2 regions of the Alkalihalophilus lindianensis genome follow, and region 2 is predicted to be linked to the other one. Evidence: a T-box and tRNA genes for the amino acid it is inferred to sense, from the RefSeq annotation. Region 2 holds a T-box; the other holds one or more tRNA genes.
What was found. The T-box of region 2 lies ahead of RYX56_RS10925 (valine--tRNA ligase). A T-box ahead of a tRNA ligase gene usually reads a tRNA of that ligase, here a tRNA-Val.
Positions count from the first base shown of each region.

Region 1: it encodes a tRNA-Val, which carries the amino acid that the T-box ahead of RYX56_RS10925 (valine--tRNA ligase) is inferred to sense. The anticodon was not compared.

Region 1 covers NZ_JAWJBA010000010.1:65-8,301, reverse strand. Annotated here, with positions in the region: gene RYX56_RS19285 (STAS domain-containing protein) at 1-241, shown strand, start outside; gene RYX56_RS19280 (anti-sigma regulatory factor) at 244-657, shown strand; gene RYX56_RS19275 (PP2C family protein-serine/threonine phosphatase) at 670-1,683, shown strand; gene RYX56_RS19270 (STAS domain-containing protein) at 1,745-2,077, shown strand; gene rsbW (anti-sigma B factor RsbW) at 2,074-2,562, shown strand; gene sigB (RNA polymerase sigma factor SigB) at 2,522-3,307, shown strand; gene RYX56_RS19255 (SpoIIE family protein phosphatase) at 3,307-3,906, shown strand; gene RYX56_RS19250 (Tex family protein) at 4,098-6,233, shown strand; gene cmpA (cortex morphogenetic protein CmpA) at 6,302-6,430, opposite strand; gene RYX56_RS19240 (SprT family protein) at 6,526-6,978, shown strand; tRNA gene RYX56_RS19235 (tRNA-Asn) at 7,122-7,196, shown strand; tRNA gene RYX56_RS19230 (tRNA-Ser) at 7,198-7,288, shown strand; tRNA gene RYX56_RS19225 (tRNA-Glu) at 7,300-7,374, shown strand; tRNA gene RYX56_RS19220 (tRNA-Val) at 7,382-7,457, shown strand; tRNA gene RYX56_RS19215 (tRNA-Asp) at 7,461-7,537, shown strand; tRNA gene RYX56_RS19210 (tRNA-Leu) at 7,558-7,639, shown strand; tRNA gene RYX56_RS19205 (tRNA-Leu) at 7,681-7,767, shown strand; tRNA gene RYX56_RS19200 (tRNA-Arg) at 7,772-7,848, shown strand; tRNA gene RYX56_RS19195 (tRNA-Pro) at 7,865-7,941, shown strand; tRNA gene RYX56_RS19190 (tRNA-Gly) at 7,958-8,031, shown strand; tRNA gene RYX56_RS19185 (tRNA-Ile) at 8,075-8,151, shown strand.
Region 2 covers NZ_JAWJBA010000003.1:158,393-180,739, reverse strand. Annotated here, with positions in the region: gene RYX56_RS10965 (GspE/PulE family protein) at 1-482, opposite strand, end outside; gene RYX56_RS10960 (hypothetical protein) at 495-1,943, opposite strand; gene RYX56_RS10955 (hypothetical protein) at 2,031-2,846, opposite strand; gene RYX56_RS10950 (sensor domain-containing diguanylate cyclase) at 3,083-4,804, opposite strand; gene RYX56_RS10945 (bifunctional folylpolyglutamate synthase/dihydrofolate synthase) at 4,841-6,145, opposite strand; gene RYX56_RS10940 (carboxypeptidase-like regulatory domain-containing protein) at 6,306-8,099, opposite strand; gene RYX56_RS10935 (hypothetical protein) at 8,089-8,394, opposite strand; gene RYX56_RS10930 (RNA polymerase sigma factor) at 8,387-8,929, opposite strand; gene RYX56_RS10925 (valine--tRNA ligase) at 9,115-11,757, opposite strand; T-box leader at 11,816-12,064, opposite strand; gene RYX56_RS10920 (YszA family small membrane protein) at 12,288-12,485, shown strand; gene ysxE (spore coat protein YsxE) at 12,565-13,575, opposite strand; gene RYX56_RS10910 (hypothetical protein) at 13,572-14,483, opposite strand; gene spoVID (stage VI sporulation protein D) at 14,498-15,763, opposite strand; gene hemL (glutamate-1-semialdehyde 2,1-aminomutase) at 15,943-17,229, opposite strand; gene hemB (porphobilinogen synthase) at 17,251-18,234, opposite strand; gene RYX56_RS10890 (uroporphyrinogen-III synthase) at 18,231-19,025, opposite strand; gene hemC (hydroxymethylbilane synthase) at 19,025-19,957, opposite strand; gene RYX56_RS10880 (cytochrome C assembly family protein) at 20,002-20,817, opposite strand; gene hemA (glutamyl-tRNA reductase) at 20,839-22,218, opposite strand.

The DNA of each region.
Region 1 (8,237 bases), on a different contig from region 2:
AGGATCGAGCGGTGTTGTAATTGATTTAACTTCTGTTGATATGATTGACTCCTTTATCGCAAAAGTTTTAGGTGATGTAGTAGATATGTCTAATTTAATGGGAGCGCGAGTTGTGTTGACGGGAATTCAACCTGCCGTTGCGATTACTTTAATCGATATGGGTATTAAACTTGATGATGTTCCTACAGCTCTTGATCTTGAGCAAGGTCTAGATAAATTGCAACAGGAACTGGAGGGATAGTCATGGAAACCCAATCCTGTGTCGAAGTGAAAAACGAATGGGGGATTGTTGCTGCTAGACAAGCAGGTCGTACCCTCTCAAAGGAAATCGGGTTTGGGAGTGTCGATCAAGCGCGGATAACAACAGCCATTTCGGAATTGGCGCGTAATATATATCTATATGCACAACGTGGAGAAATATGTTTAGAACTAATTGAAGCACCGTCTAAAACAGGTATGATTAAAGGCATCCAGGTGATTGCTAAAGATCAAGGCCCAGGGATTTCGGATATTAGACAAGTTATGGTAGATGGCTTTACAACCTCGAGCGGGATGGGGGCAGGTCTGCCGGGAGTAAAACGTTTAATGGATGAATTTTCAATTGACTCAGAAGTCGGAGAAGGGACGGTCATTACAACGACGAAGTGGCTTCGTTAAAGGAGGGCCAGCGTGAATAATACTGTTCAAAAACTAGAAGAATCCTACAAACAGATATTGCAGACATTTCTTCATGATAAAAGCGAGCAAGGGTTATACGAAGCGCAACAATTCAGTAAAATCTTACTCGAACATCAAATATCACCTGAGGAACTTGTGAGTATTCATCGCTCTATCTTAGAAGAGCTGTTTCCTAGTGTATCAAATGAAGTGCAAGATTCATTTGAACTCTTACTTGAAGTCATGATGGGCTATGGCTTAGCCTATCGTGAACATCAGAGCTTGAGAGATCGCCAAAGAGAACTGGAGTCTGAAATTGACGTTGCGGCTAACATGCAGCAAACTTTACTGCCAAAAGAAATACCGGCAGATGGTGTGTTAGATATTGGTGTTATCAGTGTGCCTGCAACAAAAATGAGCGGCGATTATTATCATTTTGTAAGAGACGAAAATGGCAATGTGGGCGTAGCGATTGCTGATATTATCGGTAAAGGCGTTCCTGCAGCATTGTGTATGTCTATGATCAAATATGCTATGGATAGTTTGCCTGAACAAAGGTTAAGGCCAGGAGCATTACTTGAGAATTTAAATCGTGTAGTTGAACAAAATGTGGATGATAGCATGTTTATTACAATGATGTACGGGGCATATGATACTGGTTCACATGAATTTCACTACTCTGGTGCTGGACATGAGCCAGGTTTTTATTACTCAGCTTCAACAGATCAATTTGAAGAATTATACGCAAAAGGTTTGGTGCTGGGTGTGTCCCGCCACACGAAATTCCGTGAATATCACAAGAAGGTAGAGAAAGGTGACTTTATCGTTTTCCTTTCAGACGGTGTGACGGAATGTCGAGTGGATGATGAATTTATTGAACGTGAAGAGATTGTCAAAATGATTCGGAAGTACATGCATTTAAGCGCTCAAGAGATTGTCAAAAATGTTTATCAGGATCTCGTTAAATTACAAGATTTTACATTGCGTGATGATTTCACATTAATGATTTTGCGCCGAGAAGTTTAAAATTGATTGTTTTGTGGTATTTATAAACTATTGTCATATGGGATACCAGGAGGAGATATAGATGAACTTAGATATTCGTCATGAACAGTCAGAGGATGCAGAACTTATTTATCTAACAGGGGAAATTGATGCGTATACCGCACCGAAATTACGTAGTGCACTAACGCCACTTGCCGAAACAAGCACTAAACAAATCGTAGTTGATTTGAAAAATGTTCAATATATAGATAGTACGGGATTGGGAATTTTTGTTGGTATATTGAAATTAACAGATGCCAATGAAAGTTCTTTAATGTTGAGAGGAATGTCTGATCGAGTCCGTCGTTTATTTACAATTACTGGCCTAGATGAAGTCATTCAGATTGAGCAAAATAAAGAGGAGGAAGCGAAATGAACCATCAGCAAGTTGATCACATCGAGATGAGTGTTCCTGCTAAGCCTGAGTTCGTAGGAGTCGTACGTTTGACTGTTTCTGGAATTGCCAATCGTTTAGGGTTTACGTACGACGATATTGAAGATATAAAGATTGCTGTTGCAGAAGCATGTACGAACGTAGTGGATCACGCTTATGAAGGTGAAGGATTAATCTCTGCTTCTTTTGTACTCCATGAAGATCGAATGGAAATCGTCATTGCCGATCGTGGCCAAAGTTTTGATATGAACGGGTTACGTGAACGCTTAGGACCGGTTGATTCAAGTAAGCCTGTTGGCGATCTTAAAGAAGGGGGGCTTGGCCTCTTTTTAATCAACACTTTGATGGATAAAGTGGAGATCAACGACGAATCAGGGGTTATCTTAATGATGACAAAGTTCATTCACGGAGATGAGGTGGAGTCAAATGTCGACGGAGTCCCTTCCACACAAACAGAACAAAGATGAGGTATATGATTGGATTCGCCTTTATCAAGAGACAGGTGATGAAGAGACCCAAGTAAAGCTTGTTAAGCATTATGAGGCTCTTGTCCGTTCATTAGCTCGGAAATTTTCTAAGGGTCGGGAATACGATGAAGATCTCTACCAAGTTGGAATGGTAGGGTTGTTGGCTGCTTTGACTCGATTCGATAGTGAATTTGGTCGTAGCTTTGAATCTTTTGCTGTGCCGACTATCGTAGGGGAGATCAAACGATTCATTCGTGATAAAACATGGAGTGTACATGTTCCTAGACGTATTAAAGAGTTAGGTCCTAAAATAAAAAAAGCAGTAGAAGCATTAACGGTTGAATATAACCGATCGCCACTTGTTCATGAAATTGCTGCGTATTTAGAGGTCTCTGAAGAAGAAGTTCTAGAAACGATGGAGATGAGCAAGAGTTACCAGGCGTTATCAGTGGATCGTTCGCTTGAAGCAGATCAAGAAGGTGGAGAGGTAACCTTACTTGACCTTGTAGGGAATGTAGATGGTGGATTTGAAAAGACTGATCAAAAAATGTTACTAGAAAAAGCTTTTCAAGTTCTCAACGAAAGAGAGAAACAAATTTTATTGTTAACTTATTATGAGAATTTGAGTCAAAAAGAAACTGGTGAAAAGCTTGGTATTTCTCAGATGCATGTTTCCCGTCTTCAGCGCAGAGCTTTACAAAAACTACGTGATTCAATAAAAGTCGAGCCATCGGAGATTTTGTAATGATTAATTTTTATGAGCATAAAAACCTAGAAATCGCCGCTGTTCAGCAGGCTAAGCCGGGCAATATACATTGTGGTGATGCTCATGTAGTGGTCGAAGAAAAGGATTTTACAATTTGCGCTGTAGTAGACGGGCTTGGTAGTGGCGAGGGAGCTTCTGAATCAGCTGATGCTGCGATTAAAATAATAAAAGATAATTGTTTTCTGGGTGTTGAGGAAATTGTTAAGACCTGTAACGAGGCTATGGTTAACAAGCGAGGTGCAGTTTTAACATTAGTGAAAGTAGATTTCGTAAAAAAAGAACTAAACTACTGTAACTTTGGCAACATCGGTTTTGTGATGTATTATCCTGATGGTACAACGATTCAACCTATTCCCTTGAGAGGGTATTTATCAGGAAGAAAAGCCGTAATTAAGAGTAAAAGCTTCTCTTACAAAGAAGGTAGCATATTTATGTTGTATTCCGATGGTGTCAAAATCCCTTTTTCAAAAAAGAACCTTTTAACGATTGATTCTTTAAAAAAGGAATTTACTGATTTACTAACGTTAGATCGATTTGCAATTGATGATGTTACATTGTTGGTGGGCAAGCTAGCATAAACGAAACCTCCTCTCTAAAGGAGGTTTTTTTTGTGCAGTAAAATGATAAATGGAAGGAAATATGATGATGGAGTGGAAGTTAGTTGTTCATTCTTTTACTATGATATGATTAGTTAGGCAGGCTACTAACAAAGGAGCTGGAAAAGTTGAGTGATTTTAATCAAACCTTAATTAAAACGATCGAACAAGAGATGTCTGTTCAGGAGAAGTACATAAGTAATTTAATCGAGCTAGTAGAAGAAGGGAATACGGTCCCTTTTATTGCTAGATATCGAAAAGAGTTAACAGGCTCATTAGATGAAGTGCAAATTCGTACAATTGTTGAGAAATGGGAATATGCGAATCAGTTGCAAAACAGAAAAGAAGAGGTCAAACGCTTAATTAGGGATCAAGACAAATTAACGGATGAACTCTCTAAAAAGATAGATCAAGCAATGAAACTTCAAGAAATCGAGGATCTATATAGACCGTATAAGCAAAAAAGGCGCACTAAAGCAACTGTTGCAAAGGAAAAAGGATTAGAACCTTTAGCGAAATGGATGTTTTCCTTTCCGAAAAATGCCGATGTGTTAGCAGAAGCAAGAAAATACGTTAATGAAGAGAAAGGCGTAGCGAACGAGGAAGAAGCTCTTGAGGGCGCTGGAGATATTATAGCTGAGTGGGTATCTGATGATGCTGATTTACGAAAACTTATTCGTTTACGTTCTTTTAAAGAAGGTAAGGTTCGAACATCCGCAAAAAATAAGGAAGCTGATGAAAAATCTACTTACGAAATGTATTATGAGTATTCAGAAGCAATTCGATCGATCGTTCCTCATAGAATTTTAGCGATTAATCGTGGGGAAAAAGAAGGGGTTCTTAAAGTGTCTCTTGAGTTTCAGGCGGAGCGAATGGTAGAAGAGATCGAAAGGCGTTTGATGCGTCAATCAGGATCTTCATCGACAGCAGAGTATATTAAGGTTGCTATACAGGACGGATATAAGCGATTAATTGAGCCGTCCATTGAAAGAGAGATAAGAAATGAACTGACGAATAAAGCAGAGGAACAAGCGATTCATATTTTCTCTGAAAACTTGCGTAACTTACTATTACAACCACCCATTAAAGATAAGGTTGTGTTAGGGGTAGATCCAGCTTATCGTACAGGTTGTAAGTTGGCTGTAGTAGATGGAACTGGCAAAATGCTTGATATAGGTGTGGTGTATCCCACGCCTCCTAGAAATGAAGTAGAAAAAGCAGCTGCTAAAATTAAAGACCTTATCAAGAAGCATAATGTTGAAATGATTGCCATAGGTAACGGGACCGCTTCAAGGGAAACAGAGCAGTTTATTGCCGATTTGATTAATGATTTGCCTGGTTCTATTTACTATCTAATCGTAAATGAAGCAGGTGCGAGTGTGTATTCTGCATCTGACTTAGGAAGAGAAGAATTTCCGGAATTTCAAGTAGAGGAGAGAAGTGCAGTCTCTATTGCTAGGAGGTTGCAAGATCCTCTAGCAGAGCTTGTTAAAATTGATCCTAAATCAGTTGGGGTAGGTCAATATCAACATGATGTAACTCAAAAGCGTTTATCTGAATCGTTAAGCTTTGTTGTGGAAACTGTTGTTAACCAAGTAGGTGTAAATGTGAATACTGCTTCGGTTTCCTTATTGCAATATGTAGCTGGGTTATCGAAATCCGTTGCTACAAATATAGTGAAGCGCCGAGAAGAAGAAGGGCGTTTTACTACTCGTACTCAATTAAAGAAAGTACCGAGATTAGGCGCAAAAACATATGAACAATGTATTGGTTTCTTACGTATTCAAGATGGAAAAAACCCATTGGATGCAACGGCTATCCACCCTGAAACATATAAAGAAACGGAAGCTCTACTTGAAAAAGTTGGAGCGACACGTTCAGATGTGGGGAATAAAGGGCTCAGTGAAAAGCTATCAGGTATTGATAAACAGCATATAGCGCAAGAGCTTGATCTAGGATTACCAACGGTTAATGATATTATCACTACCTTAATTAGACCAACTAGAGATCCTCGTGATGAAGTCGCGAAACCTCTGTTGAAACAAGGGGTGCTTCAATTAGAAGATCTAAATCGAGGGATGGAATTGCAAGGAACCGTCCGAAATGTAGTCGATTTTGGGGCCTTTGTGGATATTGGAGTCAAGCAAGATGGGCTAGTGCATATTTCGAAACTTACGAAGAGATTTGTTAAGCATCCCCTTGAAGTTGTTGCTGTAGGAGAGATTGTGACAGTGTGGGTGGAGGATGTAGATGTAAAAAAAGGAAGAGTAGCTTTAACTATGCTCGAACCTGCAATCCAACCAGTTTAAAAAATAGACCATGCACTCGCATGGTCTATTTTCATAGTAATATTTAAATGACTTGAAGAAGAGTGGTATTAACCTAGGTGTTTGTTCATCTGTTCCTTACGTTGATAATAGAACCAACATTGGTTTAAAATTTTTATTTGATGGCGGTTTTGCTCTTTGAAAGCACGTTGTAACTGGGTGCATAACCATGTGGGCATCTCTCCCAACTCCTTAATGAATATGGTAGTATATTCATTATATGAGTGAGAGTTTGTCAATGTTGAGTGTATTTTATTGTTACAGGAGTGATTGTGTGGATCAAAGTGAGGTACAAAGATTAGTTGAAAATATATCATTAAACAGCTTCAATAAGCCTTTTTTGCATGAGGCTAGATTCAACCCTAGGCTACGGACCACTGGTGGGAGGTATTTATTAAGGTCACATGATATTGAATTGAATCCAAAGCAGTTTCAAGCTCACGGACTTGAGGAATTGGTTGCAATTATTAAACATGAGCTGTGTCATTATCACTTACATCTAGAAGGCAGAGGGTATATGCATCGAGATCAAGAATTTAAAGAGTTATTACATCGTGTAGGGGGATCTCGTTATTGTAGGGAAATTCCTGGAATGAGGAGGCAGGAGGGATTCAATCATGTATATGAGTGCAAAGAGTGCAATCTTATTTATAAGAGAAAAAGAAGAATTAATACTGTTAAATATGTGTGTGGGAAATGCAAAGGGAAATTAAGAAAAAAATTATAAAAAAAGTATTGATTAACTTAAATAAGCTGTGATATATTATAGAAGTCGCTAAGCGGCACAAATAATTTAGTCAACACTTCAATAAAAAATGTTGACAAGCTACATGACTTTCATTATAATACATAAAGTCAGTAACGAATTATTCCACAGTAGCTCAGTGGTAGAGCAATCGGCTGTTAACCGATCGGTCGTAGGTTCGAGTCCTACCTGTGGAGCCATGGAGAAGTACCCAAGTGGCTGAAGGGGCGCCCCTGCTAAGGGTGTAGGTCGCGTGAGCGGCGCGAGGGTTCAAATCCCTCCTTCTCCGCCACTTTTAAGTATGGCCCGTTGGTCAAGCGGTTAAGACACCGCCCTTTCACGGCGGTAACACGGGTTCGAATCCCGTACGGGTCACCAAACATATGGAGGATTAGCTCAGCTGGGAGAGCACCTGCCTTACAAGCAGGGGGTCGGCGGTTCGAGCCCGTCATCCTCCACCATATGGTCCGGTAGTTCAGTTGGTTAGAATGCCTGCCTGTCACGCAGGAGGTCGCGGGTTCGAGTCCCGTCCGGACCGCCATTATTACTTTAATTTTATACGCGGGTGTGGCGGAATTGGCAGACGCGCTAGACTTAGGATCTAGTGTCTTATGACGTGGAGGTTCGAGTCCTCTCACCCGCACTTTTCTTTTAAAAGGTGCAGATGCGAACATCATACATTTAGCGGTTGTGGCGGAATGGCAGACGCGCTAGGTTGAGGGCCTAGTGGGGGTTGACCCCGTGGAGGTTCGAGTCCTCTCAACCGCACCAATTGGCGCCCTTAGCTCAGCTGGATAGAGTGTTTGACTACGAATCAAAAGGTCGGGAGTTCGAATCTCTCAGGGCGCACCATTTTATCTTAATAGTACGGGAAGTGGCTCAGCTTGGTAGAGCACCTGGTTTGGGACCAGGGGGTCGCAGGTTCAAATCCTGTCTTCCCGACCATCTTATTCTTAAATATGCGGGCGTAGTTTAGTGGTAAAACCTCAGCCTTCCAAGCTGATGATGTGGGTTCGATTCCCATCGCCCGCTCCAACAAAATATTTGGTGGGACGTGCTTTTTTTATTGCCTTTTTTAGGGCCTGTAGCTCAGCTGGTTAGAGCGCACGCCTGATAAGCGTGAGGTCGGTGGTTCGAGTCCACTCAGGCCCACCAAAATAATTTCGAAAAACTACTTGACGCTTTGTTGAAGGGCTGATAAGATAGTTAAGTCGCCAACGAGTGACGAACGAAAAAGTTCT
Region 2 (22,347 bases):
GCTAACGCTTCAAGTTCCTTGTCATCGAGTTGCGATTGTAAAAAAGCATCATCAAGCTGATAATGTCGCTCGATCGCTTGATGAATCTCATCTCTTGTTGCAATGGCTGCCTCAATTTGAAAGCCTGTTGACATCCGCAAATCATCAATAGCAAAATAGTCCATCGGATCAGCCATCGCTACATAAAGGAGGTTTCCCTCTTTTTTCAATGGAATCACTTCATTACGGAGAGCAAATTCTTTAGGAACCATTTTCATTAAAGACGTATCAATTGGGTATCGATAAAGGCTTATTTGTTTGATCCCTAATTGTACCTCAAGCGCTTCGATTAACTGTGACTCTGATATATAATTCCACTCAAGCAAGGCATCGCCAAGCTTTTGCCCTTCTTTTTTGGTCGCTAAAGCGGTTTCTAACTGCTCTTCTGTTAAGAATCCAGCATCTAACAATAAATCCCCTATACGCTTACGTGCTCTCGCCATAACGCTTCACCTCTACTCCTCTCCTTTAACAGGTGGTTCAATTGTTTCGTTATAATCATCTAGAGATGGATTCGGTTCCCAAGTTTGTCCGGGGATGCCACCTACCCCATCTTGAGATCCGTTACCGATCGTTCCCCCTTGACCACCTGTTGAATTGCTTCGGTCGTACGGATAAGTAGGATACTCTCCTCCAGTTGATGGATCTATACCCGGGGTTGCACCTGGCGATGGACTTGGTAGGGTCCCTGGTGCTGCCCCCGGAGCTCCTGGATTTGTTCCTGGTGGGACTTGTGGATAAGACCATGGTGGCACTACTGGTTGGTTAGGGTCTGTTGGTTCAAATATAGGATCATATCCACCAACAGGGTTCTGCTCTTCCTCCGTAGCTGGTTGCTCTTGTAAACTCCACTCTTCAATCTTGTGCTGAGGTGGGTAGTAATCAATTCCAATGTTTTTCTTGACGATGACCTCTCCATCAAGCGATCGTTCAATATGGTAGACATGAGCTGAGTAGCCCATTTCTCCCTCAATCATTACTTGCTTATCTCCTATTCGACGAGTTGGTGAGAAATGAACAATCGTACGTGGATGAATCTCTTCTATTTTTTCTACAGTTAATTGATACTCATGAATAAACGGCTTCCCAATTAATGCTAATACTAAGCGATCCCCACTATAGCTAGCTGAGAGCTCATATGTATAGTGATTCGGATTATATGCTTTAAAATCCATTGAGCTAGGAGAAACACTCGCTGCATAACCTGCCGTCGTATAAGCTGGTAATGTTAAACCAATATGACGCTCAATAACTTGAATATTCGTTTGCCCAAATAACTGAAATAATCCAGTTGCGAGTCCATCAAGTCCGTTGCTATCCAAGAGTGGTTGCCTATTTTCTCGAAGTGCATCTTGTAATGAAAATAATGACCTCGCTTCTACCTGATATCCGTCCAATGCTTCAGCCCATTGTGGCAAATACATTGAGGATACCGGACCTAGTTCAACAGAGGATACCGATATCTCCTCAAGCTGATATGCCGGTAGAAATTGTTCACTAACATCGATTAATAGACGCTTTGACGAAAGAGTGTTCACTTTGCTTGTTAGGTCCTCTGCAAAAAGCGCATAATCAACCCATTCTGCAACTTGATAGCGAGCCAACGAGTGAACCGCATCACGCAGACGTTGCTCGTTTACAGTCGCACCTAGCTCAACATTGCGAGAACTCGACGCTTCTTGTAGGGCTTGATCAATCTCAAACTGAATTACATTACTAGGAAGGGTGGCTGTTTCTTCAAATAAATGAAGAGAAAGACTTGCTTGTTCATGCCAGGTTCGGATCGCCTCTTCAAGTTCTATTCTAGCTTCAGCTTCATTCATGCCGGCGACCGATACACCAGCAATTTCTGTACCTGTTTCATATGCACCACTTTTCCCTCCTAATCCCCCTAGGGCTGCCATTCCTCCTAAAGTGATACTAAATAAAAAAGCTGAGCATCCAAACAAAAGCAGAAATGAACGCATTAATGGTTGCTGCATCAACATCCGTCAGTCCTTTTTATCATCAATTTCTAATTCTTCAAATAAGCGTTTCCTAACTGCGGCAACATCTTCAACGTCTTCACTAGCACGAGGAGCTTCGAACTGCTCCTCACGTATATGGACCTTGCCACTTTGTTGGTCCTCTGTGCCTTTGTCTTCTTCCATCCAATCGACTTTGGGAGGAATACGTACAGGAAGATCTTCATTGACCTCATCGTCATCTTCTTCTATCTCCAATCTTAATCGACTAACTCCTGATCTCTCTGAACTCTCTTCTATTTCTTCACCTAACATTTGTTTGGGACGGCTTTGAAAATAATCAAGCAGCTCTTCTTCATTGTCAGGTTGGAGGGCTTCCTCACCCTTTTCAACCTCAGCAATTTCTTCATGTTCTTTTATCTGACTAAGGTCCGATTTAAAAGCATTTTCTTCTATCATTTCAGCAATCTGCTCCTCAACCTTTAATGCCTCTACTGATAATTCGTCACTTAAAGGTTGGTCTTCTATACTAGATTCATCTGCGGTAGTTGCAGCAAGTGGGGCTACCTCGTACTGTTGCTCATGATTCTCTGAGTCCTCCACTGGTCCTTCATACTCAAATTGCTTACTAAATACGACAACAAATAGTAAAAAGAGACCACAGAAAGCAAGTGTAGCGATTTGCCACGTATAAAGAATGGATAATAACAAAGTTAAAAGTACAAGCAAACTAGAAATACAAACGGCTTGCATGCGTTGTTTTAATGGGATTTGGAGGGGAACCTTTCGCAACAACACGACTAAAAGAACTGTCCCGATCGCCAACATTAATAGAGGATACATGTTGTTTCTAAGTCTCCTTCTAATCTAGTAAACATCAGACATACTTACTAGACCAATCATCTTTTCTTCTTGTATTAGCTGACTATCATACTATGATGATGGTCACCCAATCTCCTTACTGTAGATGATATGGCAACAACTACAACCTAGCAAGAGAAATATCAAAAAATAGAAAAATGATCACAAAATGTCGCACGCTCAATATTTTTCTAAAAAAAAAAATCCACCTCTTATGTTTAGAAGTGGGGAATCTTTTTCATCTCGTTAAATGATGCAACTTTATCACGACCCTGCTGCTTCGCTCCGTTATACATCGCACGGTCAGCTTTGCGAATGAGCGTTACTGCATCATCCATATTGTTCTCTTCATTTATACTAGAAGTCGCTACCCCAATACTAGCAGTAACAATGATCTCGATTTCTCTTGCATCAGTGAGGTCATCTTGAATCACAAATGGATGTGTTCGGAGCTCATCCCAAATATCTCTCGCCACAAAAGTCGCCTCTTCTTCAGTCGTATTCGGTAAGAGAATGACAAACTCTTCTCCCCCATATCTGGCTACTACCCCATCAATCGGCGTAAGTCGTTTGAGCCGATCTGCTACTCCACACAAGACATCATTGCCACTTTGATGACCATATGTATCATTAACTTTCTTGAAGTGATCGAGGTCTAGTAAAATGAGTGAGACTGGTTGTTCTTTTTCTTGATTAATAGTCGCTTTTAATCGCTCCTCAAAATACCTAAAGTTGAACAGGTTTGTTAAGGGACAGTGTTCACTTTGTTGCTTTGTTTTCTCGAAGCTTTTCACATTGGTAAGTGCAATTGAAAGCATATTAGCCATAATTTCTAATATCATGATTTGATTACCACGAAAGGATCTTTGCTTTAACGATGTAATCGTTAAAAGACCGACTATTTCTTGCTTTCGTCTCAATGGAATGGCAATAATCGACTCTAAGTTTTGCGGTAATTCCTTACCAAGCTTGCCCCATTCCTTACGTGCTCCAGCTACCATTAAAGAGTTCGATTCTAGCGCGTATCGACTATAAGATTCTCCGTTTCGTAATTGAAGGTGAACAGTTGCTCCTTTTTGATCCTCTGCATACAAAAGAGCTACTTTTTCATTATTCACCTCATATAGAAGAAGTTGATTCCAATTGAAAAATGCATTCAGCTTAAGTGACAATTGCTCAAATAATTCTTCACGGGTCAAGCAAGCATTTAATTCATAACCAAACTTCGTCACTTCTTTAAGTAAGTGATTCGTAATCGTACTTTGATTATAAAGTTGTAGCACAATCGTAATTCCAATAAAGGTTAATCCTGCAAAGCCGATCGCATTAATGCCCATTTGTTCATATGAAATGATTAAAATAATGGTTAAAGGAAAGAAAAGCGCTGCAGTCGCTAATTCGATTAATACCCCTTTAAAAAATTGTTGTCGTTTTAGCGCAAATAAATATCGTCTTACAAGATAAATGAGGAAATGGTTTGCAACTAAGAAAGTAAGCACATACGCAATAAGTGCTGCAAAATCATTATAGGTTGCTAATGTAGTCGGTTGATTCGTTTGGCCACCAAACAGAAAAAAAACACATGCAGCGAGTAGTGAGGTCAATAAAAAAATAAGCGAATTTAATGGTATTCGATAGAAGTTGGTTTTATTCAAACCTGTTGCATACAATGCTCCAAAAAGCACAAACTGCGTCACCAGTAATTCAAGTACTAATCCGAATTTCAAGAAAATAACAAGCGTTACCCATTGAAAGACCGTAATCATATGGGTTCTATATTTAATTGGCATGACAGCAGTTAAGGTCGTGAGGGCGGCAAAGGCGAACAGGTCCACTAGGATAAACTCGTAGCTATTGGATCTTGTGATTAATAAAGCAATTAACATCATTAGTACAACAACCCAACTAAACCAAAGAATACGTTCAGTACCGTTCTTCACACCTTCACCCCCACTTCCTATCCTTACTGACTAACCTCATACTTTAATCGTTGATCTCAACCATTTTCTCACTTCTGAAACAAAGTAAAGAGAACCAGAAACAACAATAATGTCATCTGTAGTGTGATTCAACTGAGCATCTAAGACTGCTTTTCTCCAGTCTGAAACGGCTACCTTCTCTTGTACTTCAGCTTGGTTGAATAGGTCGACCTCAGATGCAGCTCGAAAGAAATCAAACGTTGTAAATGTAAATATTGCGTTAAGTTGTAAAAATGGGTGAAGAAGCTTTTGCATCTCTTTTTCTTTTGTAGCTGCCATTATGATTCGATAGCGTTTGTCAGGATAATGCGCACCTAGCGTGGCAGCAAGTGCACTCATTCCCTCTTCATTATGGGCTCCATCCAAAATAATAGTTGGGTCCTTTTGCACGATTTCAAATCGCCCTGCCCAACTCGTTTTTTGTAATCCCACTAAGCATGCTTCCTCTGTATATTTCACATGCCCCAGTTGTTTTAACGTACTCATAGCGGCAATAGCAAGCGATGCATTTTCCCGTTGGTGATCTCCAGCCATATGAATCGTACAAGTCTCAAACGTTTCTTCAATTGATTGGAACGTAAAAAGTTGACTTGTTTCATTACGAGTGAGCAACGTTTGCTCAAAATCAACTCCACGTTGCTTAAATTGAGCCTTGCAATGATCTGCTTTGTCTTTTATCACACTCTGTGCCTCTGCTTGAGATACTCCTGAGATCACAGGTGTTCCGTTTTTGATAATACCAGCTTTTTCAAAGGCAATTTCTTCAAGAGACTCCCCTAAAATATGCATATGATCTCGACCGATAGACGTAATGATCGAGAGTATCGGATCAATGACATTGGTTGAATCCAATCTACCTCCAAGACCTACTTCAACTATTACGAAGTCAGGCTTTGTCATCGTAGCAAAGTATAAGAAGCCAATCGTCGTGATGACTTCAAATTCAGTCGGTGACCCAAGGTCCGATTTTGCTAATTCATCAACAAGAGGTTTCACCTTATTTGCACAATCTACAAGATCTTCACTTGAAATAGGCTCCCCGTTAAGTGATACTCTTTCTTCAAAACATTCAATGTATGGTGAAGTGAAGGTCCCAACATCATAGCCGTTCGCCTCAAGCATATGGCGTAAGTAGCTTACCGTTGAACCTTTTCCGTTTGTTCCGCCTATATGGATCATTGAAAGCTTCTTTTCCGGATGATCAAGTCGCTCTAACATCCACTCCATCCGCTTTAAACCAGGCTTTATTCCAAATGGTAATAGGCTATGAATCCAATCAATCGCCTCTTCTACAGTCTTCATCCGTACAACCCCTCATGGCACAAAATCATGCCTTTAATATCATTCTATTATTATAGCGATGATTCCTCTCATAATTCAATGAAAGTCAGTCTATATCAAATAATTACCTCCATAAAAAAAGAAGAAGTGCTGCGTTCGACATCTTCTTCTACTCTGTTTCTTATTCATTTTCGTTTAATACAACCTCATATTCCTCTCTACCTGTTAACTCATATAATTGCTCGACATATCCCTTCATCACTCGGCGAATCTCTCCATTATCATCACCTTCTATTTCTTTCTTATGTTCGAGTAGTTTCGTTGCCATAATGAGCGCATGTTCTTGTTCAATCCCTTCTCGTTGCTCAATGTCACGCTGATAAGAAGACAAAGCTTGATCTACTTTCTTGCGAAGAAGCAATTGGTCAGCGGGTGTGAGCGTTCTTTGCTTCATTTGGAAAAAAGGAATATCTTGAGCGAGTTCTTCATTCAACCGGTATCCCGTACTTCTCCGTAATTCTTTCCCCTCTTCATCTACTGAGATCACATACCAAGAAAATTGACCCTCAGAATGGGCATAAGACAACTGCTGTTCCGGATGAAGCGTTGAGGCATACCTCTCTTTCGGGTCAGCAAATGAGACATAAAATGGCATGTGGTAAAGGTCTTCGATGGAAATTCTTACTTCTGGCTGTTCGATTCCTTCCTTCACAATTTGAGTGAAGGAACCCCCATCAAAATAGGTGGTTAGCGCTAACTGATAGCTTGCAGCAGCTCGATCCTCTTCCCACGAAAACTCCATTTCATCTTCGGTAAACACATGATCATTAACCGGTTGATTCACTTCTAATAGTTGGACGAGCGTCACATCATATTCAACCTCTTCGCCACTCGATACCTGGATTCGTTCATCGATATCAACAGGCCAAGAATACCCATCAATCTGCTCAAAACGAAGACCTATACCTAGTTGATAGGCATCTGGTACAACATGATCAAATTGATAGAAGCCATTGTGATCAGTTATAGCACGATACTTCTCAGATTCTGGATGAATAGAGTGACTACTCTGCTGTTCTGTTCGCAAATATACTGCCGCTCCTACAATCGGCTCGCCATTTTCAGTTTCGACAACCCCACTAACTGTTCCATAAGAAAAGGTACCATCTATCTTTTTTAGTTGTTCCAACATACTTGCAAGTCTTTCTTCGATGTCATAAGAGCCTCCATCTTCTGGACTTTGTACTCGCTTTTGCCAATCCTCTATACGTGAAATCGCATCTTCTACTTTCTGTTCGTTGATTAATAATTCAACCTTCCATTCAAGTAACTCTCCATCTTGTATCACTTTCCACTCTTCGTCTTCTTCTAATTGAAGTTGTTCTTGTTCATATTCTTCAATAAGGCTCCACGCCTTTGTGTATTGCTCTCCATCAATGTATAATTCGACTAATTTCATTGTCAGTTCTCTCGGCATGAGTATCATTGTTGAACGGTCAATGAAATCATCTCGCTTTGCTTCAACATACTCGGTCGCTTCTAAGATAGAGGTATGAAAGGCATAATAGTCTGTCAGCAGAACGACAGCTTCTTGGTAGTGCACACCATCTACATTACCTCGTTTCTCCACATACATCTCCAGATAAGGCACCATTTCTTCTAACGTAAATCCATGCCAGCTCTTCTCTTCTTGCCAGTGACTCATACTAGGAGAGAGGTAAACATCTTTAATCGGACAGCAAAACGAGTACGTCAGCATATACTTTTCGATATAATGAAGTTTTTGTGAGTCTGTATTTGCTCGGTCGATCAAGTTAATGATTAATTCATTAGCATGAGGTTCTCCTTGGCTAAAAGCTCTCTCTACCTTCCGTTCTTCCATGATTGGGGCAAACAAGTAAACATAACATAAGCTAAACGCAAGCATTCCGACAACAACATAGAGGAAATTTTTTCTCTTTATCTTAAGATTCACCTTCTATGACCCTCCCTTCGACGACATGCTTATAATAAATATTGCCACCGACCTCCACTAACTGATTGGTATGAGTAGGGTTATCACTACCTACAGTCATACTGATAACTAAAAGCAGGGCTGCAACGGACGTAACTGGAACGACCGGAATAGTCATTTCTTGATTCATCCAAGACACCCACTTTTCTAGTGCAGTCTTGGGATGGATCATTTTGATGACTTCCTTTTGTTTGGTGAATTGAATTTGTTCGAGTTGTTCATCGATGCACCTTTTTACTTCCTCGCGTTCATTCATCTTCTTCACCCTCTTTTAAGAACTGAGCTAATTGTTTTCTCGCTCGTGCTAACCTACTTTTTACAGTATTTTCTTTTGCATTAAGTAGATCTGCTATTTCTTTGATTGAATATTCGCTATAGTAATACAAAGCAATCACTTCTCGATAGACCGGTTGCAATCGTTGAATCGTTTGTATGAGATTCCGTCTTGTTTCTTCGGTCAAAAGCAATTGCAAAGGGCTACAATCCTCTACTCTTTCCATCAGCTCTTCATTTGAAGAGAGAAAGAGATGCTTAAAACTCCACGTTCTCGTCCGCCTTCGACATTGACTGACAACAATCGAAAGTAGCCATTTCGTTAACTTCTCGTCATCACTCAATTGTTCAAGTTTATTAAAGGCAAGAATAAACGCGTCTTGAACAACATCTTCTGCTTCGTAGGAATCTTTAAGTAGCAACGTCGCGAGTCGCATTGCCCCACCACTATCACGACTCATCCACTCATGGAATGCTTCTTCTTCTCTCCTTTTTAACCGCTCGATTAATGTCACCATTCCAACGATCTCCTATCTCTGGTCGCTCTACCATATAGAGCCAATTTACCACGAGAAGGTTGCACGAATGAAGAAATTTTTTATAACTTGTTGTCTAGCTCTTCTTAATAGCTATTAGCGATTAGCTAGCAACGTCAACAAAAAAAGTCGCCCACCTAAATTAAGGGAGACGACTCTTTCACTTATTACGCTTTTAACTCAGCAATACGCGCTTGAACCGTTTCGCGTTTTGCTTTGTAATCTGCTTGTTTTGCCTTTTCTTCTTCAATTACTTTCTCTGGAGCTTTTGCAATGAAGCCTTGGTTGCTTAGCTTCTTATCAACACGTTCTACTTCTTTAGTTAGCTTCTCTAGCTCTTTTTCAAGACGAGCTATTTCTGCATCTAAGTCTAATAATCCAGCTAATGGTAGGAATAATTCTACTCCGGAAAGAACTTGAGACATTGACTTTTCAGGTGCCGATACATTCGTACCTAACTCTAACTTACTCGGGTTACAGAACTTTTCAATGTAGCTCTTGCCACGCTCAAGCTGTGCGAGTGTGTCTTGATCCTTTGCATTGACAAGAAGTTCAATTTGCTTACTCATCGGAACATTTAATTCTGCACGTGTGTTACGAACAGAACGAATCATTTCTTTTAAAAGTTCCATATCTTTCACTGAGTTTGCAAATACATACTCTTCTTTACGCTCTGGCCAAGCGGCAACTGTAATGGAGTCGCCTTGATGCGGCAAATGCTGCCATATTTCCTCGGTAATAAACGGCATAATCGGGTGAAGAAGTCGCATTGTCTGATCCAATACGTACGCAAGAACAGAACGAGTTGTCTTCTTCGCATGTTCGTCCTCCCCGTTTAATGGTAATTTCGCCATTTCAATGTACCAGTCACAGAAGTCATCCCAAATGAAGTTATAGAGAAGACGACCGACTTCTCCGAATTCGTATGCATCAATTAAACGCGTTACATCTTCAGTTGTTTGTTGAAGGCGTGTTAAGATCCACTTATCAGCTATTGTCTTTTCTCCACTTAGATCGATTTCATCGTACGTTAAGCCATCCATATTCATAAGGGCAAAACGTGATGCATTCCAAATCTTATTACCAAAGTTCCATGTTGATTCGACTTTTTCCCAGTAGAAACGTAAGTCATTTCCCGGGGAACTTCCTGTTGAAAGGAAGAAGCGTAGTGCATCAGCACCGTATTTGTCGATCACATCCATTGGATCTACACCATTTCCAAGCGACTTACTCATCTTACGCCCTTCTGAGTCACGTACGAGACCGTGTATCAGAACATCGTTGAAAGGACGTTTCTCTGTAAATTCAAGACCTTGGAAAATCATACGAGAAACCCAGAAGAAGATGATGTCATAACCTGTTACAAGGACATTTGTCGTATAGAAACGCTCATAATCAGGAGAATCTGTATCCGGCCAGCCCATTGTTGAAAATGGCCATAAAGCTGAACTGAACCATGTATCAAGGACATCTTCATCCTGCTTCCAGTTTTCAATATCTTCTGGTGCATCGTGTCCTACATAAACCTCACCAGTTTCCTTATGATACCAAGCTGGGATACGGTGTCCCCACCAAAGCTGACGAGAAATACACCAGTCACGAATGTTCTCCATCCAACGTAAATACGTTTTTTCAAATCGATCTGGAACAAAGTTAACTTTATCCTCTGATTGTTGAAGGTCAATAGCAGCATCAGCAAGAGGTTGCATTTTTACAAACCATTGAGTCGATAAATACGGCTCAACAACTGCCCCACTACGCTCAGAATGACCAACAGAATGCATATGCTCCTCGATCTTGAAAAGAACGCCAGCTTCCTGCAAGTCTGCAACAATTTGCTTGCGACATTCAAAACGATCCATCCCATTATACTTTCCAGCTTTTTCATTCATTGTACCGTCTTCATTCATAACCAAAATCCGCTCAAGGTTATGACGGTTTCCAATTTCAAAATCATTCGGGTCATGTGCTGGTGTGATTTTAACTGCCCCAGAACCAAATTCGATATCCACATAATCATCTGCAACGATAGGGATTTCACGATTAGTAATCGGAAGAGTCACTGTTTTTCCGATCAGGTGCTTATAACGCTCATCTTCAGGATGAACAGCGACAGCAGTATCACCTAGCATTGTTTCAGGACGAGTCGTAGCGACTTCAATCTTTCCACTACCATCTGTTAATGGATAGCTCATGTGATAGAAAGCTCCTTGAACATCTTGATAGATAACCTCGATGTCTGAAAGAGCTGTTTTTGTTTTAGGATCCCAGTTAATAATATACTCTCCACGGTAGATCAGGCCTTTATTATATAGCTTTACAAATACTTCTCGTACAGCTTTTGATAACCCTTCATCTAATGTGAAGCGTTCACGGGAGTAATCAAGTGATAACCCTAATTTTGACCATTGATTACGAATGAAATCAGCATATTCTTCTTTCCATTCCCATGACTTTTCAACAAACTTTTCACGGCCTAGATCGTAACGACTTACACCTTCTTCACGAAGTTTCCCTTCAACTTTTGCTTGAGTAGCAATACCTGCATGGTCCATACCCGGAAGCCATAACGTATCGTAACCTTGCATTCGTTTAACGCGTGAAAGGATATCTTGTAGCGTTGTATCCCATGCATGACCAAGATGTAATTTACCCGTTACATTTGGCGGTGGAATCACAATGGAATATGGTTGTTTCGTTGAATCTCCTGTAGCTTCAAAGTACTTTCCTTCTAGCCAATAGGAATACCACTTTGCTTCTGTTTCTTGTGGATTATACTTCGTTGGCATCGACAGCTCTTTTTTCTCCATCTTTTATACCCTCTTTCCAATAAATTCCTTTTGGTGAAAATAAAAAAACCCTCTTCCTCCAAAGGACGAAGAGAGTTTGTATTCGCGGTACCACCTTTGTTTGCAGCCTCTAATCATCCCAAAATACAGACAGAGAAAGAAACTACACACTTCATTTGATAACGGCTCTTAACCGACCTTACTTACTAGTCGTTCAGTAAGGTTGCTCCTGGGCGACATTCAATTCGTACATCTTAAGAAATCTCTCAGCTAATGATTTCTCTCTCTTAAAGGTTCGGAATTTACTCTTCCCATTCTATGCATATCGATCTTAAATTAAAGTCTACACTTATCACTTAATATGATTCTTATATAGTTTAATTTATTTCTTATTAATTCGTCAATATTAGCTTTACCACAATTTATCATCTCTATACTATTATATGTACAGTTGCATAAAATGCAACCTGATCATGTAGCTTGCACAAATGCCCTTTCTTTTGCATAGAGTATGGTATGACATGATGTTTTCTTATGAAGGAGGGCTCTGCATGATGGGCCGGAAATACCGCCGTTATTATCATCGTCCCCCTTGGTGGTTAAAAATTCGTGCAATGTTTGCTCAATTACTACTTCCACTCATCTGTTTTCAGTTTTTACGTACCCTACTATTTCCTACAACCTTTGATGTAATCTTGCTGACGTTAATGTTCGTTCTTTATTGTTCTCTCTTATTAAAGCTATTTTAAGTAATAGCTTTGATAAGGGAGTTTTTTTATAAAGAAGAAGCAAAATGAAAGAAACGTTCTCTCATGAAGGTAGAGAACGTTAGCTTTCTTCTTGTTTTACAATTAATTTTTGACTTAATCGTTGGACTTTCCGAAGGGAAATCAACCGTTTTTCAAGTCGCTGGACGTGCTGTAATTCACTTTGCCCTTGCCGGTCGTTCACATAAGACTCTACTGCAAAAACGACTGGTTCAGGAAACAGTAAATATCCACATAATAATTCCTTTTCCTCGTCAAGCAATGGCAAGTGGCGCTCATAACACATAAACCAACGAAGTACTTCATCTTCAGACCACATCGTATAGCGAAAGTTTGTACGGCAGAAACTAGCCAAATCCCTCGCTGGGGTATCAATACTGGACCTTTCAAAATTAAGCAAAGTCGGCTCATTTTCCATATTGAAAATAGCATGTGAGCGTGAGAGTCTACCGTGGCAAAGCACGGTTCGATATTTCTCTTTTTCCACACAAGTTTCATACCATTTTTGTAAATGCTCACCTGCTTTGATTGCCATTTGATCAAGCATATGAGCGTGGGTAATGAAAGTTAATTCAAAAGGTGACATATACCTTTTACGCTCAGCAAAATCAGCAAACCTACTCAGTTCCAATCTTCGCATCTCCCAATGCTTAATCAACTGTTGAAAAGACTCATCGACTTGCCCTTTATCGAATGCTTGAGTTTTCACCGTCAGGCGGTGAATAACGGCCATCTGTGTGGCTAGCTTTTCTTCCTGAGACTCTCTTCCCATGTATTCCACAGCTTCTAACCAAGGCATAACGTAGTAAGTATGAGTACTCGTAGCCACCGTATACTCCCCGTATTTAGTAGGCATGATTGGAATAGCTTGTTTATAATTTAACTTTGCTAGCTTTCTCATCGCATGAATAAATTCATCGGCTTCTAGTCGATTCATGGTTGTTTCCTTTAAAGCAAATACTCCCCTTGAGGTTATTACCTTCTTTATTTTTCCAAAGTCTTCAATGTGTTCAGGATAAAGATCATAATAAAATAAAATAGAGGCATATGGATTTTCAACATGTTGCCTCATGTAACCACCTTCTTTTGGTCATCTATCCATCTTCCAAGAATCGAAACAAGTTGCCTTGCTGCTTCCCATTCATTGGACATCTTTGTTAATTTCTCTTCTATCTGTCGTTCACTTTCATTACTCATAAGGGAACGAGTCAATGCTGCCCACTCATATGGCTCAAGAACTTCTACGATAAACAATAAGGCCTGATCTTTGTTAAAACCTTCTGTATGGCCAATGGATGCAATAACCTTCTCAAGAGACTTTGTTCCATTTACAATTTGCCAGTTGATCAAAAATTGACGTAAAGATTGATAGCCAAGGTGGGCTTGTTCATTTGTCCCTCTCCAAATCAGCACCTCATAGATTCTTCTAGCTTGATCTGGTGATTGGAACAAATCAAGAAGAGGTTGTTTCACGTTTCTTTGTTGACTACGAATACGTTCGGCTTTTTTCGATCGGACAAGCGCCTCTTTATGGTAGCGAATCAACTGATCTTGAATATCATCTCTTAATCCATTTAGTAACATTGGATTCCACTCATAGGAGGGTAGCTCTTCTTTATACACTCTCTCTAATTGACGTTCTTCTAATCCATGCGTAATCATTAAGCCCATTAACATGCCCCAGGCTTTTTCATGGTCAAGTTGAGGGTATACTTCCTCTATTTCATCATGTAAAGTAATCCATTGCTCCTTCCATTTTGCAGCGGCCTCTTCTTCCTTTGTGCGAATCATCCGATCCGTTAACACAATGGGAGTATAATGACAACGGTCTCTCCATTCAACATGCCATTCTAGTAAGGAAGAATCCGACCAAGAACGAATTCTCTTTCGCCCTTGGTCGGTCAGAATAACAGCCTCATTAATAAATTCAACCTGTTTAAAACCATATTGCGCTTTAAGCCAATCCACCAGTTCCATCATAACTAACTCCTCGTTTAGGACTTGGCACTTACTGGAATATAGAGAATTTGACCTTCCTCTACCTTTTCTTCTGTTAATTGATTCATTCTTGCAAGCTGACTTGTACTCACATTGTACCGGTGTGCGATGGTATCGATCGTTTCATTCGGTTGAATAATACACATTCTCCACTTAGAGAAACGCTCTTCTCCTTTTGTTAGCATCTTTGTTAGATATAAGGCGTTTTCTTCTCGAGGTTTTCCTACTTCAAGTACTGGCTCATAATCACCCTCTACTTCTTCTACTTCTTCTACTTCTTCTTCCTCAACAGGTCTAGCAATCGGCTCAGAAGGTCTTGCAACCATTTTAGTTAATGGTGCAACACTCTTTTCTTCTTCAACAGCTTCTACAACTACTGTTGCTTCTCTTACTTCTTCTTCATCCTCTTGTTCTTGCTGTTCAGTAGCTGCCTCACTTTCTAACCTAGGTTCTTCTAAAATTTCTTCAATTGTTTCGACCTCTTCTGACGGCTCATCTACAACTTCTTGTGTAGCCTCTACTCTTTCTTCAACTTCATCAACTTCTTCCTCTACTTGCTCTACTTGCTCTGGTTCTTCTGCCGTCTCCTCAGGTAGAGGTTGTTGGTACCCATAATATTGATTAAACACCGGTGCCTGCCATGAATTTGACGGGGGAGGTTGAAACTCCTCACTCCCTCCATGCAATGGTGGAGGACTTATTAACTCTTTATGAGATGTCGCACTTTTTGCATCAAAGGAAAATGAGGGCTCAACATACTCTTCTTTTTCGTCTGCTTTTTTTTCAGTAGCTACCGGCCTGTTAGCAGATTGATCCTGAGGGTGATTCATCCCACTAATACTAATGTCTGCTGTGAGTTGGATACAACTTTTTTCAGGGAGATCATAATCAAATGATTCAATTTGAACATATACATCATCTAAATTATGAATACGACTAATAGGGATCGTTACATCAATTGGGAAAAAATGAGTGATTTTCCCTGTCCCATCTTCTGAAAGAGAAACATCTCCAACCGATCGAAAAGATACTTGGTCCTCAACCGATCCTTTTTCAAGATCTACTTCAGCTTCTGACTTTGCAGGTTGGTATTCACCAATAAGTCGCAAGCCACCTTTTATATATACATGATGGTCTTTTTCTTCAATCGAAATATCTGGTTCAAGTGACATTCCTACAATCTCTTGAACTTCTTGCCCTTTATTTAACCAAACCGATTCCTCAATAGAAAATGAAAGCTTCGTTGGATGTTCTTGTGTCACAATACATTCCTCCTCAACATGATCAATCTCATCCTCTGTGTCTACGCTATTCAGTACAATATCACTTTATGAGCAAGCCTTACTAAATATGACAAAGGAAAAGAGAAAGTAAAAATGACATAGTCAAGGATTGAACAAAAAAAAGTGAGCCCTCATAATGAGAACCCACTTGTGTATGTTTATTTTAACTTTGAAAAAGCAATTTCTGCGGCTGCGATCGTTTGATCAATATCTTCTTCTGTATGCTTAGTCGACAAGAACATACCTTCAAATTGTGAAGGTGGAAGAGAAACCCCTTGTTGAAGCATTTCTTGGAAATAGCGAGTGAAGTAATCTAAATTTGAGGTAGAAGCCTTCTCAAAGTTCGTTACTTTTTCATCTGTAAAGAAGAAGCCCACCATTGAACCAGCTCGGTTAATAGAATGTGGAATATTATGTTTCGTCGCAGCTTCCGATAAACCATCGGCAAGCTTAGTAGCTAACGCCTCAAAGTGATCATAACTTCCTGGTGTAAGTTGTGAAAGCGTCTCATACCCTGCAGTCATCGCTAGTGGATTTCCAGATAACGTACCCGCTTGATAAATTGGACCAGCTGGTGCGATTTGTTCCATAATTTCACGTTTCCCGCCATACGCACCTACAGGTAGGCCGCCACCAATTACTTTACCGAGACAAGTTAGGTCAGGCGTCACACCTAGCTTTCCTTGTGCGCACTCATAACCAACACGGAAACCAGTCATAACTTCATCAAAAATGAGAAGCGTCCCATTTTCCGCTGTAATCTCACGTAAGTCTTCTAGAAATCCTGGCTCAGGGGTTACAACACCCATGTTTCCTGCTACAGGTTCTACAATCACTCCGGCAATGTCATCACCAAATTGTTCAAACGCATACTTTACACTCTCGATATCATTGTAAGGAACGGTTAGTGTATTTTTCGCAACCGACTCTGGAACTCCAGGACTATCTGGTAAGCCAAGAGTTGCAACACCTGAACCAGCTTTGATTAATAAAGAATCACCATGCCCATGATAGCAACCCACAAATTTCAAAATCTTATTGCGGCCTGTATAACCACGTGCTAAACGCAATGCACTCATCGTCGCTTCAGTACCAGAGTTAACCATACGGACGACTTCAATAGATGGCACACGTTCAATGACAAGTTCGGCAAGTTTCGTTTCAAGCTCACTAGGAGCACCGAAGCTTGTCCCTTTTTCAGTTGCTGATTTTAATGCCTCTACCACTTGCTCATCAGCATGACCTAAAATGAGTGGCCCCCATGAAAGAACATAGTCAATATACTCATTACCATCAATATCATAAATTTTAGAGCCTTTACCTCTTTCCATGTACACTGGGTCCATCTTTACCGATTTGAATGCACGAACCGGACTATTTACTCCACCTGGCATTAGTGGTTTTGCTTTTTGGAAAGCTGCTTCTGAATTTTTAAATGAACGCATTCTCATTCTCCTTTCAATCTGTTAGTTCGTTTCTTTTAACCAACGAGCCACATCTTTAGCATGGTACGTTAAGATCAAGTCAGCACCCGCTCGTTTCATACTTGTCATCTTTTCAAGCACAATGGCCTTTTCATCGACCCAACCATTTTGACTAGCAGCTTTTATCATCGAGTATTCCCCACTGACATTATAAGCTACAACTGGAAATCCGGAGTGATCCTTTACCTCACGAATCACATCTAGATAAGAAAGAGCGGGCTTTACAATTAAAAAATCTGCCCCTTCTTCAATATCTGATTGTGCTTCGCGAATTGCTTCTAGGCGATTAGCAGGATCCATTTGGTATGTTTTACGATCGCCAAATTTAGGTGAGCTATGAGCTGCATCACGAAACGGCCCGTAGAATGCTGATGCATATTTAACCGAGTAAGACATAATCGGCACGTCATGATAACCTGCTTCATCTAAGCCATGACGAATCGCTGCTACAAAGCCATCCATCATATTTGAAGGAGCAATAATATCCGCACCAGCTTCAGCTTGAGAAACCGCTGTTTTAGCAAGCAAGTCAAGCGTTGGATCATTCAACACCTTACCGTCTTCAATGACACCGCAATGACCATGATCGGTAAATTGGCATAAACATGTATCAGCAATCACTGTAAGATCAGGATGCTTTTCTTTAATTTGACGAATCGCTTTTTGAACAATTCCGTGATCATGATAGGCAGAAGAGCCTACATCATCTTTATCTGCTGGAACTCCAAATACGATAATAGAAGGGATTCCGAGTGCCACCGCTTCTTCTACTTCAGTATCCACTAAATCAAGTGACCATTGGAACACATTAGGCATAGAAGGAATTTCATTCTTTACCCCTTCCCCCTCGATTACAAAGATCGGATAAATCAAATCATCTGTTTTAACAGATGTTTCGCGAACCATACGACGAATCGAGGCGGTTTGACGAAGGCGACGATGGCGATTAAATTCTAACTGTTTCAATAGTTTTCATCCTCCTTAAAATATGTAGAGATAGCTTCTATAAGGCCTTCAATAGTGTATGTACTTGCTGTTATATCTACTTGTAAATGATACTCTTGTGCTGTTTTTTCAGCTATCGGTCCTATGCAAGCAATCCGTGCATAAGGAAATGGATCTTCTAGCTCAAGCCCCTCTAAAATCTGAGTATAGTGTTTAACGGCTGAAGAACTTGTAAAGGTGATCACATCAAGCGGTATGTGTTCATTTATCAGAGATTGAATGTGGTCTTTGGCCACATCAGGACATACCGTTTTATAGACGGTTAAATCATCTACTTCAATTCCATGAGCGCTCAATGCCTTTGGTAAATAAGTTCGTCCCAAATTACCACGCGGCAGTAAAACACGCTCACCCTCATTAATATGCTCACGTAATACCAGGACTAAATCTTCTGCAACATAATGTTTTGGAAGCAGACTTGCCTGATAGCCATACTGATTAAGAACTGCTTCAGTCTTATGTCCGACTACGGCAATGTTGGCCTTTTTAATAATAGAGCGAAGATGATCTTCTTTAAACGCTTCAAAAAAGAAACGCACACCATTTGCACTTGTAAAAACAAGCCATTGATAATGTTCAAGACTGTTTCGTACTTGTTCAATATGATGTGCTTCTTCTATAGTTTGAAAAGAGAGAAGCGGAATAACATGTGCAATTCCGCCCACTTCTTCTATTCGATTAATAAGGGGTTGAGCTTGTTCGATTGCACGCGTTACAAGTACATGCTTACCCGCAAGTGCAGCCGTATTCATTACTGATCAAGCTCACGTTTCACTTTATCTAAAATTTCCTTAGCCCCTTTTTCAAGAAGACGATCTGAAATCTCCTCGCCTAATTTCACAGGGTCTTGACCAACTAATCTCTCTTTTAAGATCGTTTTACCATCAGGAGAGCCTACAAGTGCAGTTAAAGAAAGTTGGTCATCAGCTTGGATCGTAGCATAAGCTGCGATTGGCACCTGACAACCACCTTCCATCTTGTGTAAGAACGTACGCTCCGCGGTTACAGTACGAGATGTGTAATCATCATTTAGTTTCTGAATTAATTCAAGCACTTCTTCATCATCGCTACGGCACTCAATGCCTAGTGCACCTTGTCCTACAGCAGGAACACACATTTCTGGAGATAAGTACTCTGTCACTAACTCTTCTGAATAACCGAGCCGCTTCAATCCTGCAGCAGCTAAAATAATCGCAGAAAAATCTTCTTCTTTTAATTTACGTAAACGTGTCTCAACGTTACCACGAATCCATTTCACTTCAAGGTCAGGACGCTCTGCTAAAAGTTGAGCTGAACGACGTAAGCTACTTGTACCCACAATCGCTCCTGCCGGTAAATCTGCTAATTTTACGTTATCAACTGAAATAAAGGCATCACGAGGGTCTTCTCGCTCTGTAATCGCTCCTAATGTAAAGCCATCAGGCATAACGGATGGAACGTCTTTCATACTGTGAACAGCTAGATCAATCTCTTTATTCTCAAGAGCTTGTTCAATCTCTTTTACAAACAACCCTTTCCCACCAACTTTAGAAAGCGTCACATCTAAAATACGATCTCCCTTTGTGACGATCTTTTTCACTTCAAACTCATAAGGAACGTCTTTTTTCTTTAATTGAGCAATAACCCAATCAGTCTGTGTTAAAGCTAAATTACTACGGCGTGAACCAATTACAATCGTACGCATGTATAAACCTCCAGTTAATCAGTCAATGTCACTTTTTAAATCTGTTAATACCATAGATGAAACTCTGAATACTGACCAGATAAGAAATAATTAATTAAAAGTAATAAGAAACAAGCAATATTTAATAGCGCCATGTTATATCCCCGAACGTAGTGAACAGCTCGTTGGTATAGGTAGATAGCGTATACAAATAAAACGAATAACGAACTAATAACTTTCGCATCCATTAGCGGGATAAATCCAAATTGAGTATTGGCCCAAACGAAACCAAGAATGAGACCAATTAAAAAGAATGGAAAAGCAAAAATAGTCATTCGATATGCCAATCGATCGAGTTTCGATAACGAACCAAAGCGCACAAGTCGTTTACCCCAAAGCTTCCGTTTAAGCATTTGATGTTGAATCACATACATAATCGAAAAAGCAAATGATAAAGTAAACGCAGCATATGACAATAATATAATGGTGATATGAATAATTAGTAATTCTGAAACTAAGAGGGTATACAGTGATTCAGGAATACCACTATCCCTCACAAATAGACTAAACGCCATCATACTAAAGCCTACAACATTCGTAAAAAACACGAGAAAATCAACCCTGAAAAACCAGTTGATTAAAAGAGATAGCGTAACCACTACCCATGCATAAAAAAAGAGCCCTTCAAACGGGGTAATTAACGGCAATCGATTTAACTCAAATGCTCGGTACACGAAATACACCGTTTGTAAGACCCATACTATAGAAAGCAACCAGAAAGCCAATCGATTGACTTTCCGGTTTTGCTGTAAGAAATCAATAAAATAGCCAAATACACTTAAACTATAAAGGACAATCGTTAATGGATAAATCCAATTCATCCGCTAATCTCACTCCTTTCCTTAGGAGCGAACGACTGCATCTTGCTTATTAGAGAGTGCACTGTATTCTTTCTTTTGTGCTTCCCATTGTTGCTCTGCCTCGCGAACACGCACCTCACGCTCTTGTGTTTCAAGTTCTTCTTCTAATGCGAAGATCTTTGTAAACAATTCAAGCGCTTCATCTGAACTAGATTCTCCAGCCAGTTCTTTTACTCGAGTTACTGGATCACGTAAAAGTTGGTTGACGATACTCTTTGTATGCTTGCGAAGAACTTTCTTCTCACGTTCTGAGAGGTTTGGCAATTTACGTTCAATACTCTCCATCGTTTCGGCTTGCACTGCTAAAGCTTTTGATCGAAGAGCGGTAATAATCGGCACCACACCTAAAGTGTTTAGCCAAGATTTAAACTCATCGATTTCAAGCTCAATCATCAACTCGATTTTTTCAGCTTCCCGCTTACGCTCTGCTAAATTAGCTTCAACAATATTTTGTAGGTCATCAATATCATACAGATATACATCATCTAACTCAGCAAGCGCCGGGTCCAAATCACGTGGCACTGCAATATCAACCATAAATAAAGGACGTCCTTTACGCTTCTTTAAAGTCTTAGACATCATCTCTTTAGACACAACAAAATCACGGGCTCCCGTCGAACTGATTAAAACATCAGCATCTACTAAAGCGTCTTGGAGTTGTTCAAACGGTCTCGCTTGTCCGAGGAAACGAGCTGCAAGTTCTGCTGCACGAGCTTCCGTACGGTTAATGACGGTAATCTTCTTAGCACCATTAGCATGCAAATGCTTGGCAGTTAATTCACTCATCTTGCCTGCACCTAAAATTAATACATGCTTACCGTCAAAGTCACCAAATATATTCTTACCTAATTCAACTGCAGCATAACTAACAGATACAGCATGCTGGCCAATTTCAGTACCTGAATGAGCACGCTTAGCTAGTGTAACTGCTTGTTTGAATAAATGATTAAAAATCGTACCTGTTGCTTGTTCTTGCTGAGCTAAGAGAAAACTATCTCGAACTTGGCCAAGAATTTGTGTTTCTCCTAAGATCATAGAATCAAGTCCACATGCTACTCTAAACAAATGTTCAATCGCATGATGGTCTTCACGTATATCCAAATAAGGTGAAACTTCTTCTTTAGATAATTGGAACCATTCTGCCAGGAAGGATTTCGTGAAATGGCGCCCTGTATGAAGCTGATCAGCAACCACATAGATTTCCGTTCGATTGCATGTAGATATAATCGTACATTCTAGAATACTTTTCATGTTGCGAAGCTGATTAAGCGCTATTGGCATCTCAGCTTCTTGAAAGGCGAACTTTTCTCGCATTTCAACCGGGGCTGTTTTATAGTTTAATCCGACAACAATAATATGCATTCTTTAACTCACCCCCACCGTTCACTTCATCTATCATTTCATTTCCGTAACTTCTACTAATAAATTATGCCCAATAAATCGTTCTAATTAGGGACTAGTTTAACCCTTACCCTTTACTAAACCCATTAT